Regions from separate parts of the Streptomyces sp. ICN903 genome, predicted to be linked through region 2. Evidence: predicted binding sites of a transcription regulator. Region 2 holds the regulator's gene; the other holds the start of a gene.
What was found. The regulator HspR, encoded in region 2, represses chaperone genes until heat shock. The targets are predictions, from matches to a motif close to TTGAGNNNNNNNNNCTCAA.
Positions count from the first base shown of each region.

Region 1 (3,213 bases), on a different contig from region 2:
CTGGGCCGCGACCTTGCGCAGCAGCCGCGCCACGGACCGCTCCAGGTCGCGCACCCCCGCCTCGCGGGTGTACTCGCCCGCGAGCCTGCGCAGCGCGTCCTCCTCCAGCACCACCTCGCCGTCCTCCAGCCCGGCGCGCTCGCGCTGGCGGGGCACCAGGTGGTCGCGGGCGATGACGACCTTCTCGTCCTCGGTGTAACCGTCCAGCCGCACCAGCTCCATGCGGTCCAGCAGGGGCTGGGGGATGGACTCCAGGACGTTGGCGGTGGCCAGGAACACCACGTCGGACAGGTCGAGTTCGACCTCCAGGTAGTGGTCGCGGAAGGTGTGGTTCTGCGCGGGGTCCAGCACCTCCAGCAGGGCGGCGGCCGGGTCGCCGCGGAAGTCGCTGCCGACCTTGTCGATCTCGTCGAGCAGTACGACCGGGTTCATCGAGCCGGCCTCCTTGACGGCCCGCACGATCCGGCCCGGCATCGCGCCGACGTAGGTGCGGCGGTGGCCGCGGATCTCGGCCTCGTCGCGCACCCCGCCGAGCGCGACGCGGACGAACTTCCGCCCCATCGCCCGGGCCACGGATTCGCCCAGGGAGGTCTTGCCGACGCCGGGCGGCCCGACCAGGGCCAGCACCGCGCCGCCCCGGCGTCCCCCCACCACGCCCATGCCCCGCTCGGCCCGGCGCTTGCGGACGGCCAGGTACTCGGTGATGCGCTCCTTGACGTCCTCCAGGCCGGCGTGGTCGGCGTCCAGAACGGCGCGGGCGCCGGCGATGTCGTAGGCGTCCTCGGTCCGCTCGTTCCACGGCATCTCCAGGACGGTGTCCAGCCAGGTGCGGATCCAGCCGCTCTCGGGGCTCTGCTCGGGGGCGCGCTCCAGGCGGTCGGCCTCCTTCAGGGCGGCCTCGCGGACCTCGGGCGGCAGGCCGGCGGCCTCCACCCGGGCGCGGTAGTCGTCGCCCTCGCCCTCCGCCTGTCCGCTCAGCTCGGCCAGCTCCTTGCGGACGGCCTCCAGCTGGCGGCGGAGCAGGAACTCGCGCTGCTGTCTGTCCACGCCCTCCTGGACGTCCTTGGCGATGGCCTCGGCGACGTCCTGCTCGGCGAGGTGGTCGCGCAGCCAGGTGACGGCCAGCCTCAGCCGCTCCACCGGGTCGGTGGTCTCCAGCAGCCTGACCCGCTGCCCGGAGCCCAGGAAGGGGCTGTAGCCGGAGTTGTCGGCGAGCTGCCCGGGGTCGTCGATCTGCTGGACGCGGTCCACGACCTGCCAGGCTCCGCGCCTGCGCAGCCAGCTGGTGGCCAGCGCCTTGTACTCCCTGACGAGTTCGGCGACGGCGCCGGGCAGCGGATCGGGGACGCTCTCCTCGATCTCGGTGCCCTCCACCCACAGGGCGGCGCCCGGCCCGGTGGTGCCCGCGCCGATCCGCACCCGGCTCACACCCCGGATCAGGGCGCCGGGGTCGCCGTCGGCCAGCCGGCCGACCTGCTCGACGCGGCCGAGCACCCCGATGCCCGCGTAGGAGCCGTCGATGCGCGGCACGAGCAGCACCCGCGGCTTCTCCCCCTTGCCGTCCTTGCCGTCCTTGCCGTCCTTGCCGTCGGGACCGCCGGAGCCGGCCGCGCCGTCTCCCGCGGCGGACTGGGCGGCCTCCACCGCGGCCCGCACCTCGGTGTCGGACAGGTCCAGCGGCACCACCATCCCGGGCAGCACCACCTCGTCGTCGAGCGGCAGCACGGGCAGGGTGAGCGTTGCGGGCGACAGAGCCATGATCTCTCCCTCGGCAGACAAGTTGAGTTGAAGCGACTCAATGCCTGTTCAATGCCCGGGAGGCGCGCCGTGTTCCCCGTCACGTGTTCGCTGTGAGCGATCGCCGCGCTCACCGACCCCTCCGCCGCGCTCCGCCCGTCACCGGCAGGATGGTCGGCATGACGGCCGACATGCGGAACCCGCGCCCCCCGTACCCCCCGTACGAGGCGGCGGCCGGCCACGGGGCCGGCGCCCCCCTCGTCCTGGACCGCCGCGACGGCCCCCACGGCGAGGTGGTGCTGCGGCGACACGGTGAGCTGCTCCAGATCATCGCCAACGGCTGCTTCCTGACGGACACCTCCGACGGCCGCTCCGAGCGCCTGCTGGTGCGGGCCGCGCTCGAGGAGCTGGACGCCGGCGGCGGCCGGCCCTCCCCGTCCGTGCTGATCGGCGGGCTGGGCGTCGGCTTCTCGCTGGCCGAAGCGGCGGCCGAGCCGCGCTGGGGGCGGATCACGGTGGTCGAGCGGGAGGAGGCGGTGATCGACTGGCACCGCGACGGCCCGCTCGGCGAGATCTCCCGCGGCGCGCTGGCCGACCCCCGGGTGCGGATCGTCCCCGACGACCTCCTGGCGCACCTGACCGGCGGCGGCCCCGGCGGCGGCGAACCGTACGACGCGCTGTGCCTGGACGTCGACAACGGCCCCGACTGGACGGTCACCGAGGACAACGGCTCGCTCTACACGCCCGCCGGGCTCGCCGCCTGCGCGCGGCGGCTCGCCCCGGGCGGGGTGCTGGCCGTGTGGTCCGCGCAGCCGTCCCGGGCGTTCGGCGAAGCGCTCCGGAATGCCGGGTTCACGCGGGTGCGCACCGAAGAGGTGCCCGTCGCCCGAGGCGTCCCGGACGTGGTCCACCTCGCCACCCGACCGGCGTAGCGCAGCGCACACGCGCCCTTTACGCTCTAGCGAGAAACCGAGCGGTAGGGCGAGACGTATGGACCACAGGAACACCACGCAGTCCCACGGCGGCACCGCCGCCGCGGCGGCCACCCCGGGCGCCCAGCGCCGGATCCTGGTCGTGGAGGACGACCCGACCATCACCGAGGCGGTCGCCGCCCGGCTGCGCGCCGAGGGCTTCCAGGTCCGTACCGCCGGGGACGGCCCGGCGGCGGTGGAGGCGGCCGAGGCGTGGCAGCCCGACCTGCTGGTCCTGGACGTGATGCTGCCGGGCTTCGACGGCCTGGAGGTCTGCCGCCGGGTGCAGGCGCAGCGGCCGGTTCCGGTGCTGATGCTCACCGCCCGGGACGACGAGACCGACATGCTGGTCGGCCTGGGGGTCGGTGCGGACGACTACATGACCAAGCCCTTCTCCATGCGGGAGCTGGTCGCGCGCGCCCACGTCCTGCTGCGCCGCGTGGAGCGGGCCGCGATAGCCGCGTCCTCCCCCCGCTCGGGCACGCTGCGGCTGGGCGAGCTGGAG
Region 1 covers NZ_JAKMAY010000059.1:1,643-4,855, forward strand. The annotation lists gene lon (endopeptidase La) at 1-1,758, opposite strand, end outside; gene L7D48_RS08745 (spermidine synthase) at 1,929-2,669, shown strand; gene L7D48_RS08750 (response regulator transcription factor) at 2,728-3,213, shown strand, end outside.
Region 1: the regulator HspR is predicted to act here: its motif matches at 1,781-1,799, upstream of lon (endopeptidase La).

Region 2 (3,213 bases):
ACCACGGCGAGCTGGTCGGCGGCTTCAAGTCGGTGGCCGAGTCGCTGGAGACGGTCGTGGCGAAGATGGGCCTGCAGCAGTTCGGCAAGGAGGGCGAGGCCTTCGACCCGACGGTGCACGAGGCGCTGATGCACTCGTACTCGCCCGACGTCACCGAGACGACGTGCGTGCAGATCCTGCAGCCCGGGTATCGCATCGGCGAGCGCACCATCCGGCCCGCGCGGGTCGGTGTCGCCGAGCCCCAGCCGGGGGCGCAGCCCGGCAAGGGCGAGGACCAGCAGGCGGAGACGGCAGCTGATGAGGAGAGCGGTGGCCCCGAGCAGGGCTGACGCGAGGGAAGACCGGGAGGAGGGACGCCGGGGATGAGTACCAAGGACTTCGTGGAGAAGGACTACTACAAGGTCCTCGGCGTCCCCAAGGACGCCACCGAGGCGGAGATCAAGAAGGCGTACCGGAAGCTCGCCCGCGAGTTCCACCCGGACGCCAACAAGGGCGACGCCCGGGCCGAGGAGCGCTTCAAGGAGGTCTCCGAGGCCCATGACGTCCTGGGCGATCCCAAGCGCCGCAAGGAGTACGACGAGGCCCGCGCGCTCTTCGGCGCCGGCGGTTTCCGCGCCGGCCCGGGGGCGGGCGGCCCCGGCGGCTTCAACTTCGACCTGGGTGACCTCTTCGGGGGCGCCCAGGGCGGCGGCGCCCCCGGGGCGGGCGGCTTCGGCGGCGGCCTCGGGGACGTCTTCGGCGGGCTGTTCGGCCGGGGCGGCGGCGCGGGCACGCGCACCCAGCCGCGCCGCGGCCAGGACGTCGAGTCCGAGGTGACGCTCAGCTTCACCGAGGCGGTGGACGGGGCCACGGTCCCGCTGCGGATGTCCAGCTCGGCGGCGTGCAAGGCCTGCGCGGGCACCGGCGACAAGAACGGCACCCCCAGGGTCTGCCCGACCTGCGTCGGCACCGGCCAGGTCAGCCGCGGCGGCGGGGGCGGGTTCTCGCTCACCGACCCGTGCGTGGACTGCAAGGGCCGGGGCCTGATCGCCCAGGACCCGTGCGAGGTCTGCAAGGGCAGCGGCCGGGCCACCAGCTCGCGCACCATGCAGGTCCGCATCCCCGCCGGGGTCTCCGACGGCCAGCGCATCCGGCTGCGGGGCAAGGGCGCGCCGGGCGAGCGCGGCGGCCCGAACGGCGATCTGTACGTCGTGGTGCACGTCGAGCCGCACCCGGTGTTCGGCCGCAAGGGCGACAACCTGACCGTCACCGTGCCCGTCACCTTCACGGAGGCGGCGCTCGGCGGCGAGATCAAGGTGCCCACCCTGGGCGGCCCGCCGGTCACCCTGAGGCTTCCGGCCGGCACGCCGAGCGGCCGGACGATGCGCGCCCGCGGAAAAGGGGCGGTGCGCAAGGATGGCACCAGGGGCGACCTGTTGGTCACCATAGAGGTGACGGTCCCGAGGGAACTGAGCGACAAGGCGAGGGACCTGCTGGAGTCCTACCGTGACGCGACCGCGGGCGAGGACCCGCGGGCGGCGCTGTTCAAGGCCGCGAAGGGAGACTGACCGATATGGACGGCTACGGCCGCGGACGACAGGGCCAGGGGCGGGGGCGCACCAACCCGTACGAGCTGACGGACGAGTCACCGGTCTACGTCATCTCCGTGGCGGCACAGCTCTCCGGGCTCCACCCGCAGACGCTGCGGCAGTACGACCGGCTCGGTCTCGTCTCCCCCGACCGTACCGCCGGGCGCGGCCGCCGCTACTCGGCGCGGGACATCCAGCTCCTGCGCCAGGTGCAGCGGCTGTCGCAGGACGAGGGCATCAACCTCGCGGGCATCAAGCGCATCATCGAGCTGGAGAACCAGGTCGCGGCCCTGCAGGCCAAGGTGACCGAGCTCCAGCAGGCGGTGGAGGGCGCGGCGGTGGCCATGCGCCAGCGCGAGGCGCAGGTGCACGCCTCCTACCGCCGCGACCTGGTGCCCTACCACGACGTGCGGCAGTCCAGCGCGCTGGTGGTCTGGCGGCCTCAGCGCTCCGCCGACTGACCTTCACTCCGCGGTATGCCGGGGCACCCCCGGCGCCCCGGGGCCTGCTTCCGGCCCGGCCTTCCGGCCGGGCCGGAAGCCGTCGCGGGTCCGGCCGGGCTCGGTGCGGGCCCGGTGAGGGCCGTCCGGCGTACACATGCGTCCGTCCGGGTCCGCCCGAACGGACGCCCAGCGCCACCCGTCCGGCGGTGTGCGGATGGCATGCCGGGATGGGAGGGGCGCAGCGTGAGGGCATGGACAGGATACGTGCCGTCATAGCCGCGTTCGTGACCGTCACGACCTCCGCCGCGCTGCTGGGGGCCGCTCCCCTGGGCGTCCCCGCGGTCGATCCGGTGTCCGGCGCCGCGGCCGCTCGCACAACGGCCGACGGGGCCGCCACCCCCCGGGCTCCCTGGCCCGGCGGTACGGTGCGGACCGTCGGGAAGCTCATCGGGACCTATCCGGACGGACAGCTGCTGGCCTGCTCCGGCGCCGTCGTGGACGCCCCCAACGGAAGCGTCGTCGTCACCGCCGCGCACTGCGTCCACAACCCCGGCGAGGCCCGCTGGGAGCAGGCCTGGTTCGTCCCCGCCTACGACCGCCACGGCACCGCGAACGCCGCCCGGGCCGGCTGGCGGGTGGAGTCGGTGCACCTGGAGTCCGCCTGGAGGAAGGGGAAGCTGCCGCAGGCCCTGCCGTACGACTACGCCTTCCTGAAGGTGGAGGAGAAGGACGGGCGGACGATCCAGGAGACGGTCGGCGCCAACCGCCTGGACTTCGAGCCCGTCGAACCGGCCGAGCGCACCTTGGCCCTCGGCTACCCGGCCGCCGAGCCGTACGACGGCGAGACGCTCGCCCACTGCGCGGGCACGCCCACCCTGCTGACCGAGCGGGACACCCGGCAGCCGAACGTGGGCGGGCTGCTGCTGGAGTCCTGCGACCTGACCCAGGGGTCCAGCGGCGGGCCGTGGCTGCGGGACTACGACGCCGCGAGCCAGTCCGGCACGGTGGTGGCCGTGATGTCGGTCGGCGACGACCGGGGCCGGGTGCTGGGCCGCCCCTTCCCGGCCGAGGCGCGCCGGCTGCTCCAGGCGGCGGGCGGGTCCCGCGGCTGAGCCGCGCCGGACCCGCCCGGAACCGCAGGACCCGCCCGGTCCGCGCCCGACCGGCCGCCCCGCGAGCCGGCGCCGTCCCGCCCGATGTGC
Region 2 covers NZ_JAKMAY010000334.1:73-3,285, reverse strand. The annotation lists gene grpE (nucleotide exchange factor GrpE) at 1-329, shown strand, start outside; gene dnaJ (molecular chaperone DnaJ) at 363-1,547, shown strand; gene L7D48_RS24775 (heat shock protein transcriptional repressor HspR) at 1,553-2,029, shown strand; gene L7D48_RS24770 (serine protease) at 2,263-3,123, shown strand.